DNA from 3 places in the Arthrobacter sp. Z1-15 genome. Region 3 is predicted to be linked to each of the others. Evidence: predicted binding sites of a transcription regulator. Region 3 holds the regulator's gene; each other region holds the start of a gene.
The links. The regulator LexA, encoded in region 3, represses DNA repair genes until DNA is damaged. The targets are predictions, from matches to a motif close to TCGAACANNTGTTCGA.
Positions count from the first base shown of each region.

Region 1: a site for LexA is predicted at 1,059-1,074, ahead of M1D40_RS01520 (HNH endonuclease signature motif containing protein). Genes of this name have one in related genera too.
Region 2: a site for LexA is predicted at 2,263-2,278, ahead of M1D40_RS15600 (HNH endonuclease signature motif containing protein). Genes of this name have one in related genera too.

Region 1 covers NZ_CP096454.1:306,176-310,733, reverse strand. Annotated here, with positions in the region: gene M1D40_RS01530 (YcnI family copper-binding membrane protein) at 1-237, shown strand, start outside; gene M1D40_RS01525 (DUF4232 domain-containing protein) at 319-984, shown strand; gene M1D40_RS01520 (HNH endonuclease signature motif containing protein) at 1,108-3,033, shown strand; gene M1D40_RS01515 (DNA glycosylase AlkZ-like family protein) at 3,121-4,558, shown strand, end outside.
Region 2 covers NZ_CP096454.1:3,367,413-3,371,970, forward strand. Annotated here, with positions in the region: gene M1D40_RS15595 (TetR/AcrR family transcriptional regulator) at 1-237, shown strand, start outside; gene M1D40_RS15600 (HNH endonuclease signature motif containing protein) at 288-2,159, opposite strand; gene paaZ (phenylacetic acid degradation bifunctional protein PaaZ) at 2,517-4,558, opposite strand, start outside.
Region 3 covers NZ_CP096454.1:1,270,212-1,274,769, reverse strand. Annotated here, with positions in the region: gene M1D40_RS05855 (histidinol-phosphate transaminase) at 1-649, opposite strand, end outside; gene M1D40_RS05850 (LysM peptidoglycan-binding domain-containing protein) at 747-1,181, opposite strand; gene lexA (transcriptional repressor LexA) at 1,569-2,405, shown strand; gene M1D40_RS05840 (ATP-dependent DNA helicase) at 2,481-4,532, opposite strand; gene hflX (GTPase HflX) at 4,525-4,558, opposite strand, start outside.

The DNA.
Region 1 (4,558 bases), 960 kb from region 3:
TTCACCGTCTCGGAAGGTTCCGGAGACTCGGATGCTTCCCATGACGGAGAGTCCCACGACGATGCGGGAGATAGGGAAGACGGCACCGGAGACAGCGAAGACGGCCAGGACCGCAACGATGCCGTGGACGAGGATGACATTGAGGCCGCCGCAGTTGCCGGTTACGCGGGTCTGGGTGCCGGCGTCCTCGGACTGGTCCTGGGAGCCACAGCACTGTACCGGACGCGGAAACCGTAACGGTTGCGGCGTCATTTACGGTGCCTCCGGCGCTTCGTAATTGACGCTCCCCCTCCCTGAGGACAGGGTAAGGCTATGAATATGCGGTTGTGGAAGTCTTCGTCAGTATCAGCTGTGGCCATTGGTGCCGTTTTAGCCCTCGCCGGTTGCGGATCGGGCGGAGGGGAGGCAGCGTCGTCCGAGTCGCCGTCGTCGTCGTCGTCCAGCGTCTCTCCGAGTGCGAGCGCACCGGCCAGCCCCGCAGCTTCTGATCCCGGGACGGCGGTGCCGACGCCGGTGCCGACGCAGACTGCCGCACCTCCGGTTCCACCAGCCGGGGCCGCTTCCTGTTCAGCCGCCGATCTCGCCGGGTCAGTTGAGGAAAACGTTGGCGGCGGTGCTGCCGGCAGCGTCTATCGGACTCTGGTCCTCACCAACGTTTCAGCGGCGCCCTGCGCCGCAGCACAGGGCTATCCGGGCGTTTCCTATATCAATGCCGCCGGCCAGCCGCTGGGAGCAGCCGCTGTCCGCTCAGGCGGACCGGTCACCGGGGAACCGCTTCTTCTGGAACCGAACCAATCCGTGGTTTCTGAGCTGAAGGAAACGCGTGCGGAAAACTACGGCGAAGATTGTGTTTCCGAACAGGCAACCCAGCTGGTCGTGTATCCGCCGGACGACCTTGAGTCGCTGAACATCGACCACCAGATTCTTGCCTGCGCCAACCCGAACGTTGAACTGCTCAGCGTCGGCCCCGTCCAGAAGCGGTAAGTTCTGCGGGCGAGGCATTCGCAGTGCTCCTCCACAGGACCCTTTGTCTCGGCTGCCCCAAGGAATTGTCCACATAGAAAAGTTCTTCCAGCCATGGTCGCCTGTTTCCTGAAGAATTGATTCATGCAGACAGCGGCTGAAATGAAGGATCCCGACTTTTCGGGAGTGCTTACCTTCCTGGCGTCCGTGGGAGAAGCGTCCGAGAGAGTCCAGCACCTGAGCCGTCACGCCGTGCAAGCCAGCGCAATGATGGCCCCGGGAGAAGCAGCGGTCCTCGCGGCGGACATCGAAGCCATTTCACGGCGGGTGGAATACCTCCAGGTAGTCTGCGCCGGGGCCCTGGAGAGGCACCGGGTTATCGACAGCTTCGGCACGGGAGGTTCAACAGGAGACGTCCTCGGTGCCGACGGTTCCGATGCAGGAGTTACCGGTGTGGCCAGTTCCGGTTCGGAAAGCCAAGCGTCGTCTGCACACTCTGCCGATCTATCCGGATGGAACAATACGTGGGGACAATCAGAGCCGTCCTGCGAGCCGGGGAATAGTGAAAAAGTCCGTGCTGAATTCCGGACCACGGCAGATTACATGCGCTGCCGTCTCCGGATCAGCCGCGCCGAAGCGCAGCGGCGTCTTCGGCTGGCCGCATACCTGGTGCCCTCCAGCAGCACCAGCGGACAGATTCTCCCGCCCGATCTGCCGGTCCTCGCGGACGCTTCCGCAAGCGGACTGGTGTCCTCCGCAGCAGCAGCTATTGTCGCCAATGCCGTTGATGAGATCCGGCACCGTACGGATGCCGCGACGGGTTCAACCGTTGAGGCTGATCTCGCTTCCCTTGCTGTCCGTCAGGACACGGACTTCCTCGTCAGAGCAGCCCGCCGATGGGTGCTGCTGGTTGACCAGGACGGAGCGGAGCCAACGGTTGAGGAGCTGCGCCGCTTTCAGGGAGTGTTTCCCGGCCGAAAAAAGAACGGCCTCAATCATCTGAGCATCTATTGCACCGATGACCAGCACGAGACACTGCTGACGGTGATGAACGCAGCTGCAGGGCCTCGGATACAGCAAGCGCCCGCACCGGGGCGGGACGGCGAGGGACCGGCCCACAGCGGCGAAGGCGGCGATGTCATGGCTGCTGAAGGAAGGGTCACCAACAGTCCGGCTGGTGTCGAGGGCAGAGACGGCACACCAGCTAATCCCGACACCTTCTCCCGTTTAGATGTCCGCACACGGCCCCAGCGGCTGCTCGGCGGACTCGTTGATGCAGCGAAAACCGCCCTCGCGACAGGCGGCGTCCCTGCTTCAGGCGGTCTCCGTCCGCAGGTGCTGGTGACGATCGATTCGGCATCTCTGCTGCAGACCTTCGATTACGGCTCCCTCCTCAAGCCGATGGACGGCCCGGAGCCGCAGCCGAAGGCCCCTGCAGGACCGGAAAACACACCGGTATCCGGATCCGCAGCAGGGCCCGGGCAGACAGCAGGGCCCGGGCACACAGCAGGGCCCGGGCATACAGCGGGATACGGGCACACAGCAGGGCCCGGGCACACAGCGGGATACGGGCACACAGCAGAGCATGGAAACGCAGTCAGACCCGGAAACTTTGCCTTCTCCGGTCCTGTTAGCGCGGCAACAGTTCGCAGGCTCGCCTGTGACGCCGAACTGTTGCCCGTCGTACTCTCCGGTGAGGGCAGAATTCTGGACATAGGCCGTGCCCAACGAATATTCCCGCCGCATCTTCGCAAAGCCCTCCATGCCCGAGACGGCGGCTGTGCTTTTCCCGGGTGCACGATTCCAGGACCTTGGACTGAAGCCCACCACATTCGGCACTGGAACCACGGCGGACCGACCTCTACGGACAACGGAGTACTGCTCTGTTCGCATCACCACCACGAAGTACATAAGGAAAACTGGCACATCGATGTGAGGTCAGGCGTGCCGTGGTTTGTTCCGCCGGCATATGTGGATCCCGATCGAAATCCGCTACGGAACACCTTCTTCCGTGCCGGTCTGAGCTCTGGATACTCCGGTCAGGCATCCGCAACGATCCGGGTGTCGTGAACGGATCTGCAGTCCCGGATTCGGCCTCCAGCCAAACCGCCCCTTCAAGGGTCAAAAGTGTCAGGGCAGTGCGGAAGAATAGGTCGCATGACATCGGGAGCTTCGGTGCTGCAGAAGTTCACCCCCGCCACCAGAGAGTGGTTCGAGGGTGCCTTTGATGCGCCAACACCTGCTCAAACCGGAGCATGGGAAGCCATCTCTGAAGGATCGAATGCGCTGGTGGTTGCACCCACCGGTTCCGGTAAAACGCTCGCGGCCTTCCTGTGGGCGCTGGACAGTTTTATTGCCTCAGCCGCCGGCACTACCGCGGCCATAACTTCTGAAACAGCTGCAGCTTTCGAAACGGCTCCAGCGTCGGAATCTGCATCAGCTCCGGCATCCCAAGCGACTCCTGCTGTCTCCAATGACGCGTCTTCCACGATCAATCCCGGCAAAACTGCCAAGACCGCCGGCCGTAAACGAAACACGGAACCGAAACGCAAAACCAAGGTTCTGTACATTTCACCGCTGAAGGCACTCGGCGTCGATGTCGAACGGAACCTGCGTTCTCCCCTCATCGGGATCACCCAAACGGCAAAACGCCTGGGCCTGTCGACACCGGCCATCACAGTTGGGGTCCGCTCCGGAGATACACCTCAAAATGAACGCCGGGCACTGCTGACCCGGCCCCCGGACATCCTGATCACCACACCCGAGTCACTGTTCCTCATGCTGACATCGCGGGCACGGGAAACTCTCGCGGAAGTGGAAACGGTCATCGTCGATGAGGTGCACGCCGTTGCAGGAACCAAAAGAGGCGCACACCTCGCCGTAACCCTTGCCCGACTGGACGCAATGCTGGACAAACCCGTCCAGCGCATTGGCCTGTCTGCAACGGTGGAACCGCATGAAACGGTTGCCCGGTTCCTCGGCGGAAATGCTCCGGTCACGATCGTCGCGCCGTCTTCCACTAAATCTTGGAACCTTACCGTGACGGTTCCGGTGGAGGACATGTCGGACTTGGGCGGCACACCTCCTGCTGAAGACACGGTGGAAGGCGGATACGCCCCTCAGGCGAGCATCTGGCCGCACGTCGAGGAAAAGATCGTCGACCTCATCGAGGCCAACCGCTCCACCATAGTGTTTGCCAATTCCCGACGGTTGGCGGAACGGCTGACTGCCAGGCTAAATGAAATTCATGCCTACCGGAAAGAGGGGGCGATAGCGTCGGAAGCAGCTGCCGCTGCTGCCACGGGAACCGACGACTCCGCAGGGGCACCATTCGCGGATGGCACCACCGTCAGCACCGGTATGCGCGACTCCAGCGACACCGGTACCGATACCGATACCGATACCGGCAATCGAACCAGCAGCAGCACGGCTAATGGGGCCCCGATTGCAGGAATACCGACCGCCCGGCCTCCCGCGCAACTGATGGCACAAGCCGGAGTTTCCATCCGGTACCGAGATACGGAACCTTCACCAGCAGACAGTGAGCCGTTGCTGGCCCGCGCCCACCACGGGTCTGTGTCCAAAGACCAGCGCG
Region 2 (4,558 bases), 1.8 Mb from region 3:
GAACGCGACGCGCTGGCCCGGCGCCGGGAGTTCGACCACCGCGTCGCGAAGCTCGTGGACGCTGCCCGGAGCGAGGGATCGCTGCGCAGCGACATCGACCCGCGCACCACCACGCGGCTGCTGTTCGGCACGATCAACTCCATAGTGGAGTGGTACAAGCCGGGCGGCCCGATTTCGCCGGACCAGCTGGCCGACGACATCATCTCCATGGTTTTCCACGGACTGCACCGCAGCTAGCTGATTTCCTCCGCCGACCGCATTTCCACTGGCATCCCTCCCCGGCTGCCTTAGAACGGCGGCGGGTCATCCCCGTAGTCATCCGCGCTGCTGCCTGCCCGCGTGTCCGTGGCCGTGACCGTCCGGGAATCTACGTGGGGCACGGTCCGGGAATCTGCACGGACAGCCGCGGCGGACCGGTCCCCAGCACCGTCCGGGCCGGTTCCCTGCATGACCGGAGCAAGAGCCAGGTGCGGTTCGGTACGGTAAGTTCGTCCTCCCGGCGATGTCCACTCAATGACCCCGGCCGCCGGCTGGCAGGCCTTCCAAAACCCCTTGGTTTTGAACATGTGGTGCCTCCGGCACAAATGCTCGAGGTTGTCATGATCCGTGGCCCCGCCCTGCACCCACGGCTTGGTGTGATCGATCTCGGAAATCACCGCATTCGTCCGGCACCCCGGGAACCGGCAGGTCCCGTCCCGGGCCCGCAGCCACCGTTGAAGTCCGGCCCGGACTTTCCTTCGGCGTCCCACCCGCACGATTTCCTCAGTGTCCGGATCCCGCTCCACCGGCGTCCATTTCCCTGCCTCCCGGGCCATCCGGCGGGCGGCTTCCGGACTGATCGGCCCGTAACCATGCAACTCCGCCGGCTGATCGTCCGCGCCGAAGAGGGTTTCAGCGCTGATCAGCACCAGAATCTCCGCCCTAGCCCCAGCCCTGGCCCTGGCCCTGGCCCTGGCCCGGGCCCGGGCATCGGTGCTGGCATCACTGCCACAACCGGCGCCGGTGCCAATGCCGGCGGCGGTGCCGGATGCACCCGCGCCGGCGTCCTGCCCGGTGCTGAACGGGTCCCCCGCGGTGCCAGAACGGCCACCGGGGCGAACACCGGATAAGTCCGCGCCCGCCGATCCCTGCCCACCACAGGGGTGACCGCCGCCGGACATAAGCAGGTCCTGAAGGATGTCCGCCCGCAACTCATCCACCCTGCGGGGATCACCATCAGCCTGCTCACCCCGGGCAGCCCTGCTCAGCTGAGTGAAGATCGACTGCGCGTTCTCCGCCGGCAGGAACGCCGAGAGCCAGGACATTCCATCCGCCGCAGGCTCCAGACACACCTTGCGCTTCTCCAACGCACTCAGCTGGCGCTGGACAATGCCCTGCGGATACTGGTTTTCCCGCAACCGCCGCGCCCGCACCCGGAACTGAGCCGCAGTCTGACCCGCTGCAGCCTCCAGCAACTTTGCCTCGAACCCCGGAAGCCCCACAGCTTCGATGTCCTGGCACTGATCCAACACCGTCTGAGCATGACCGTAACTGATCCCGCCCTGCTCCAGATTGCCCAGAGTCACGGCATGAACGCCGCAGAGACTGCCCGCCTCAGACATCAACCGCTGCCCGGTACTCTGCGGCACGCAAAGGATCGCTGCTGCCTCCGACGCCGCAAGACTGAACGCCATACCCGGATCAGGCTTTCCGGACGGGAAATGCATCTCGTCCCGGTAAATACTCTCCATCCGGTGCAGGACCTTAGCCTGCTGCGCCTGCGCCCACCGCATCAGATGATCCAGGCGGGAGAGCACAGCACCGGCAGTCTGCTCATCCAGCGCATCCGCGCCCTGCAGAACCAGAGAACCGGATAACCCGTGTTGGCAGGCACTCCCGGCCGCATCACCGGAAACAACAGTGTCGTCGGAAGCAGTAGTGGTGGCGCTGGCGCTGAAAGCAGTGTCGCCGGAAGCCGGGGGCGAATCGGAACGACCCGGAGCAGCAGCCAAAGAGGTAGCAGAAGAGGAGGCACCGACAGCAGCTGATACGGCGTGGAAAACCGAGTAACCGGGCGGTGCAGCGGCCTCCCCGCCGGCGGTGGGGCCGACGCCGAGGGCGGTGCCGGCAGCCTGCTCGCCGAACCGCTCGGAACCGGGAAAAGTCCTGTGCTGATCCATGCCTTCAGGCTTTCACCTGCCTCTGACATTTCCGCCGCCAAAAGAGCCCCCAACAGCCCAAAACAGGCCCTATTTCGGCACCCCAAATACCCGACTTTTTTGGCCGACTACCTGCTTGAGTTTCGAACGGGCCATACGGGCGGGTCAGTGGGGAAACGGCGGGAAATGACCCGCGGCCGGACCCCCAAGGGCCCGGCCGCGGTTCAGCAGCGTTTCAGCAAAGGGTCAGCCGTGATTCACCGCGATCCCCGCGGTCAGTCGCGACTCAGCGACTCAGCGCCCAGCGACCAGCGACCAGCGACCAGCGACCAGCGACCAGCGACCAGCGACCAGCGACCAGCGACCAGCGACCAAATGCTAGCTGCGCTTCTTTTCGACGAGGGTCAGAACGTCGTAGGTCGCGACAATCTCGTCATTCTGGTTGGTCAGCAGCGCGTCCCAGGCCACCTCGCCGTACTCGTCGGTCTCGCGCGGAGTGATCTTCTTGGCGGTAAGAGTGACCCGGATGGAATCGCCCGCCGCAACGGGTGTGATGAAGCGCAGGTTTTCCAGTCCGTAGTTGGCCAGCACCGGTCCCGGAGCAGGTTCCACAAACAGTCCGGCAGCCCAGGACAGCAGCAGGTAGCCGTGGGCCACGATGCCGGGGAAGAACGGATTGGCTTCAGCCGCTTCCTGGTTGGTGTGCGCGTAGAAGGTATCGCCGGTGCTGTTGGCGAAGGCAGTGATGTCTTCCAAGCTGACCTCACGCAGGTCCGAGCGGACAGCGTCGCCAATTTTCAGTTCCGAAAGGTCCTTGCGGAACGGGTGGGTGCCGTCGAAGTTGCGGTCCGCACCGGTATGCCAGATCCCGGTCAGGGCGGTGAGCATGTTCGGAGAGCCCTGAACCGCGGTGCGCTGCATGTGGTGAAGCACGGAACGCATGCCGCCGAGCTCTTCACCGCCGCCGGCACGTCCGGGTCCGCCGTGAACCAGATGCGGGACCGGAGAACCGTGACCGGTGGAGGTGCGGGCGTCTTCCCGGTTCAGGATGAGCACGCGTCCGTGATGGGCGGCAATGCCCAGGGTCAGTTCACGTGCGATGGCCGGATCGTTGGTGCAGACCGTGGCTACCAGCGACCCGCTGCCCAGGGCAGCCAGGCGCACGGCGTCCGCGGCGTCGTCGTACCCGATCACCGAAGCCACCGGACCGAAAGCTTCCACCGAGTGCAGTGCCTCCGCACTGTTGTCCGGCCAGGTCAGCAGGATCGGAGCCAGGAACGCGCCGTCGGCCGCAACCCCGCGGCTTCCGTCCGCGAGGACAACTTCCGGAGCATCCAGCGAGCCGTAGGCAAGGGTGGCACCTGCGTCCAGCAGGGTCTGGACCGAGGAGCGCACACCTTCGAGCTGTTCGGTGGAGGCCAGGGCACCCATGGTGACGCCCTCGGCGCGGGGGTCACCCAGGACCACGCGCTCGTCGATGCGCTGGCCCGCTGCGGCGACGACGTCGTCCACCAGGGCCGCCGGCACAATGGCACGGCGGATGCTGGTGCACTTTTGGCCCGCTTTGACGGTGATTTCCGTGACGAGGGACTTCACGAAGGCATCAAATTCCGGTGTTCCGGGGACGGCGTCGGGTCCCAGAATGGCTGCGTTCAGGGAGTCGGTTTCGCAGGTGAAGCGGACTCCGCCCTCTGCCACGTTGGGGTGGGCCTTCAACAGCTTCGAGGTGGAGGCGGAGCCGGTGAAGGAGACGTAGTCGCGGTAGTCCAAATGATCGAGCAGGTCGCGGGCGGACCCGGAGATCAGCTGGAGGGACCCCGCAGGCAGGATCCCGGAATCCACAATCAGTTTCACTGCCTCGGCGGTCAGGTATCCGGTGGGCGTGGCCGGTTTGACGATGCTGGGCACCCCGGCGATGAAAGCGGGTGCAAGCTTTTCCAGCATGCCCCAGACGGGGAAGTTGAAGGCATTGATTTGCACCGCGACGCCGGGCAGGGAGGTGAAGATGTGTTCGCCCAGGAACGACCCGTCCTTGGAGAGGATCTCGGCGGGACCGTCCACCAGCACGGTGGAATTGGGAAGTTCCCGCCGGCCCTTCGAGCCGAAGGTGAACAGCACCCCAATGCCGCCGTCAATATCCACCAGGGAATCCTTGCGGGTGGCGCCGCTGCGGGCGGAGACCTCGTACAGTTCGTCCCGGTGCGCGTTCAGGTAGGTCGCGAGTTCCTTGAGCTTCAAGGCGCGCTGGTGGAAGGTGAGCTGCTGCAAACCGCGGCGGCCGACGGTGCGGCCGTGTTCGACGGCGGCAGCCAGGTCCAGCCCGGCGGTGCTGACGAGTGCCAGCGGCTCTCCGGTGCTGGCATCACGGACTTCAGCAGGCTCGGCGGCGGTCAGCTCGGAGCGGTCCGGTGTCCACCAGG
Region 3 (4,558 bases):
GCAGCAGCTGCAGGGCACTGGGGGTTCCGGCGTGGAAGAACTCGGCGTAGGCCTCATCCACGATCACGATCGCCTGCGAGGCAGCGCCGGCTTCATAGACGGCTTCGATGACATCAAGCGAGAGCGCCGTGCCGGTGGGGTTGTTGGGCGTGCAGAGGAAGACAATGTTCGGAGCCTGCTCGCGGACCTGATCCGCTGCGGCGTCTGCCGTGAGGGTGAAGTCCTCGCTGCGCAGGCCAGTGACGTAGCGGGTCCCGGTGCCGCTGGCCAGCAGCGGATACATGGAATAGGTGGGCGGGAAGCTCATGGCTGTCCGTCCGGGGCCGCCGAAGGCCTGGAGGATCTGCTGAAGGACCTCGTTTGAGCCGTTGCCCGCCCAGATGTTTTCCGTACCCAGGCCGTGGCCGAGATATGCGGCGAGGCGCTCCCGGAGTTCGGTGAACTCGCGGTCCGGGTAGCGGTTCAGGCCTGCCACGGCCCGGTCAACGGAGGCGGCGATGGCCTTCCGCACCTGCTCGGGCAACCCGTGCGTGTTCTCGTTGACGTTGAGCAGGATGGGCACGTCAAGCTGCGGAGCACCGTAAGGCGCAAGTCCGCGAAGGTCATCGCGCAGGGGAAGTCGGTTCAGTCTCTCCAGCTGTTCAGTCACCACTACAGCTTAAGACTCCAAGGCGGGGCGGGAAGAATCCCCGTGTCGCAGCAGCGGGTTGTTACGTTCTGAGTTGTGCTTGGAACGGACCCGGGATTCAGGACTGGACCGGAATGAACAGCTGCACTCCGGCCGGCACCCGCTCGGTGGGCAGGTTGTTCAGTTCCATGATGTCGGCGACCACATCCCGGGGGTCGCGTTCCGGGGCGAATTCCTCGGCCAGGGCCCAGAGGGAGTCACCGGGAGTGACGCTCACCTGAAGGGTCCGCGTGACGTCCGGCCCGCCGTTCGAGGCGACGGCCGGGGCGGTGAAGAAGCCCAGCACGGTTAGCGCGGCAGCGGCCGTGAGCATCAGCGGCAGGCCGATAAACACCAGCCGGCCCCGCCGCGTGAGCCGGAGCCGGGCCGCCGGAGCCTGGTCTCCGGAGGCTGCGGCGGGCGAAACAGCTTCCGGCCCGGCTGCGGGCCGGGCCGGAGCCGGGGCGAAGGGGGCAGAGGTCCGGGACAGTGTGGATAATGCGTGGGCTGGCATGGAAATACCTTTCCGGTTCGAGAGCAGCAACGGCAGACCCGAAGCTGTATTCGAATAAGTGAAAGCGGTGCGGAGTGAAGATTTCGAAACTATGTTCGAAGGTTGTGAACTCATTTCTAGCACCTATCTACTAATAAAGTCGAGACTCGCTCGAACAAATGTTTGAAAAGGCCGCTCCCCTCGCCTAGCGTTGAGTCCAGAGGAAGAGGGTTCGGCGGTTTACACCGGGCCGGTGCGGGGCGCGGGCCCCGGAACGGTTCGAACAGGACCACTGAATCAGCTGCCTCTGACATTCCCGCCGGCACGGCTTGCACAGCGTTCCGGCCCAGACATCCGCCCGACCAGCTCCGGCACCGCCCGGACCAGCTGACCCGAAGGGAACCCCACGTGGCCCGCAGGACTGCTTCCGAAGACAGCACCAATCAGCCAGCTGCGACCGGCACCCGTGCGCGCGCGAAAGGCCTCACTCCGCGGCAGAAAACCGTCCTTGAGATGATCCAGCGGTCCGTGAGCACCAACGGGTACCCGCCCACCATGCGGGAAATCGGGGACACCGTGGGTCTGGCGAGTCTGTCCAGCGTGACCCACCAGCTCATGCAGCTGGAGAAGCTCGGCTACATCCGCCGCGACCCCAAACGCCCCCGCGCCATGGAAATCCTCATTCCGCTGATGCTGCGCGACGGACAGCCGGCTTCCCCCGGCGCCGACGGAGAGCCTTCGGACAGCCCACGCCGCACCGAGCCGGCGCTCCCGGCCGGAGGCGGCTCCGGCAGTGCAGGCAGCCGCTCCGCCGAGGGTGAGGGCGCCTCCGCGGGCCTGGCCACGGTCACCGAGCTCTCCACCTCCGTGGACACTGCCATGGTTCCCCTGGTCGGCCGGATCGCTGCCGGCGGGCCCATCCTGGCCGAGCAAGTGGTTGAGGACATCATGCCGCTGCCGCGCCAGCTCGTGGGACACGGTGACCTCTTCATGCTCCGGGTCTCGGGTGATTCCATGGTGGACGCCGCCATCTGCGACGGTGACTGGGTGGTGGTACGCCGCCAGCCCACAGCCGAGAACGGCGACATCGTAGCCGCCCTGCTGGACGACGAGGCCACGGTCAAAACGTTCCGCCAGCGCAACGGCCACACCTGGCTGCTGCCGCAGAACACCCGCTACGAGCCCATCGTGGGCGACCACGCCGTCATCATGGGCAAAGTCGTATCGGTCATGCGCTCCCTCTAGCCCGACACACGCCAGACGACGCACACAAAAGGGCGGCCGGATTCTTTCCGGCCGCCCTTCTGTTTGTCTTCTGTTCTACTTCCGGGCTCCGGGAACCTTCTCCTGCGCCGCAGACTGCTCGGCCAGGCGGCCCAGCACCGACAGGACCACGGAACGGTCCGTTGTGGACCAGAACGGCGGCAGAGCGGCCCGCAGGAAGCTGCCGTAGCGGGCAGTGGCCATCCGGGAGTCCAGGATGGCCACCACTCCGCGGTCTCCGGCGGCGCGGATCAGGCGCCCGGCCCCCTGCGCCAGCCGGACTGCGGCATGCGTCGCAGCCACCGACATGAACCCGTTCCCGCCGGCTTTGGCCACCGCGCGGGTGCGGGCCGTCATGAGCGGGTCGTCCGGACGCGGGAACGGGATCCGGTCAATGAGCACCAGCCGGCAGGCGGTTCCCGGCACGTCAACGCCCTGCCAGAGCGACATGGTGCCGAACAGGCAGGTGTCGGGCTCCTCGGAGAACTGCTTGACGAGCGAGGACATCGAGGACTCCCCCTGGCACAGGATCGGAAAATCCACCCGGGTCCGCATTGCGTCGGCCGCGTCTTCGGCGGCCCGGCGTGAAGAAAACAGTCCCAGCGCCCCGCCGTTGGATGCTTTCAGCAGCGCCTCGATTTCGTCCAGCTGCGCCTCGGAGGTGCCCCGTTCTGGCTTGGGCAGATCCTTGGCCACGTACAGCACGCCCTGGCGCGGATAGTCGAAGGGGCTGCCGACGTCGGTGCCCGTCCAGGAGGGTGCCCCGGGGCCCAGGAGCCCTAGCGCGCCGGCCACCGGACCGAACTTGGAACCGATGGCCAGGGTTGCCGAGGTCAAAACCACCGTGTGGCCGTCAAAGAGTCCTTCACGCAGCCTCCCGGCCACCGACAGCGGCGCAACGTTCAGGGTGGCCGGAGCGGTCTCATCCGGCGGGGAGTAGCCGCCCGACGGCGAGAAGGAGCTGGGCCGTGACGCCCAGATCACTTCACCGGCATCGGGGGCGGAAACGAGCCGCTCACAGATGCCCAGCACGGCCATGAGGCGGGACCTGGCGGTCTGGCGCCCGCCGTCGGCCGTTTCCCCGGGCTCCGGCTTGGAATCGGACAGGGCCACCCGGCAGGCCTCGCGGACGCGGCCCACCGCCTGTTCCTGTTCCTCGTTCAGCCCGCTGGCCAGCAGCCCGGACGGAATGCCTTCCAGGGACTTGTCGAAGGCGCGCCCGGCCTGGGCCAGTTCTTCGACGCTGGCGGAGGTGTGCTTGCGCGCCGCGGTGACAGCGGCGGAAATTACGGTTCCGGAGAGCTGGCCGGTGACGGCGCCGGTCACCCGGTCCTGCAGCTCGTGGGCCTCGTCGATGACCACCACGTCATAGTCCGGCAGCACAGCCAGACCCTCGAACGCGGCGATGGCCAGCATCGCGTGGTTGGTGATGACGACGTCGGCCACCGCAGCCTGGGCACGGGCGCGTTCACTGAAGCACTCGGCGGCCATCGGGCATTTCTGGGCGCCCAGGCACTCCATGGACGTCACTGAAACCTGGCGCCAGGCTTTGTCGCTCACGCCCGGAACAAGGTCGTCACGGTCTCCGGTGTCGGTCTCCTCGGCCCATTCACGCAGCCGCACCACTTCCCGTCCCATCGCCGAGGTGGGCGAGGGTGCGGGATGGCCTACGGCGCGGTCTTCGCCGAGCGTAAACAGAGCACCGGCGGGATCCTCCTCTTCCGGGAATCCCCCGCCGGTCTTGTGCAGGCAGACGTAGTTGCTGCGGCCCTTGAGCAGCGCGACGTCGACCTCGCGCGGCAGCTTGGGCTTGAGCGTCTTGAGCAGGCGCGGCAGGTCACGGCCCACAATCTGGGACTGCAGCGCCAGCGTGGCGGTGGAGACCAGCGTGGGCTTGGTGCTGTCCAGCGCGTGGTGGATCAGCGGCACCAGGTAGGCCAGCGACTTGCCGGTTCCGGTGCCCGCCTGAACCAGCAGATGCTGTCCCTCGTGAATGGCCTGCGTGACCTGGCGGGCCATTTCGTGCTGGCCCGGGCGGTTTTGGCCGCCCATGCCGGCTACGGCGGTGTCCAGCAGATCCAGGACTTCGCCGGTGGTGTCTTTACTCATGGGTGACGAAGGGCTCCAGTTCAGCT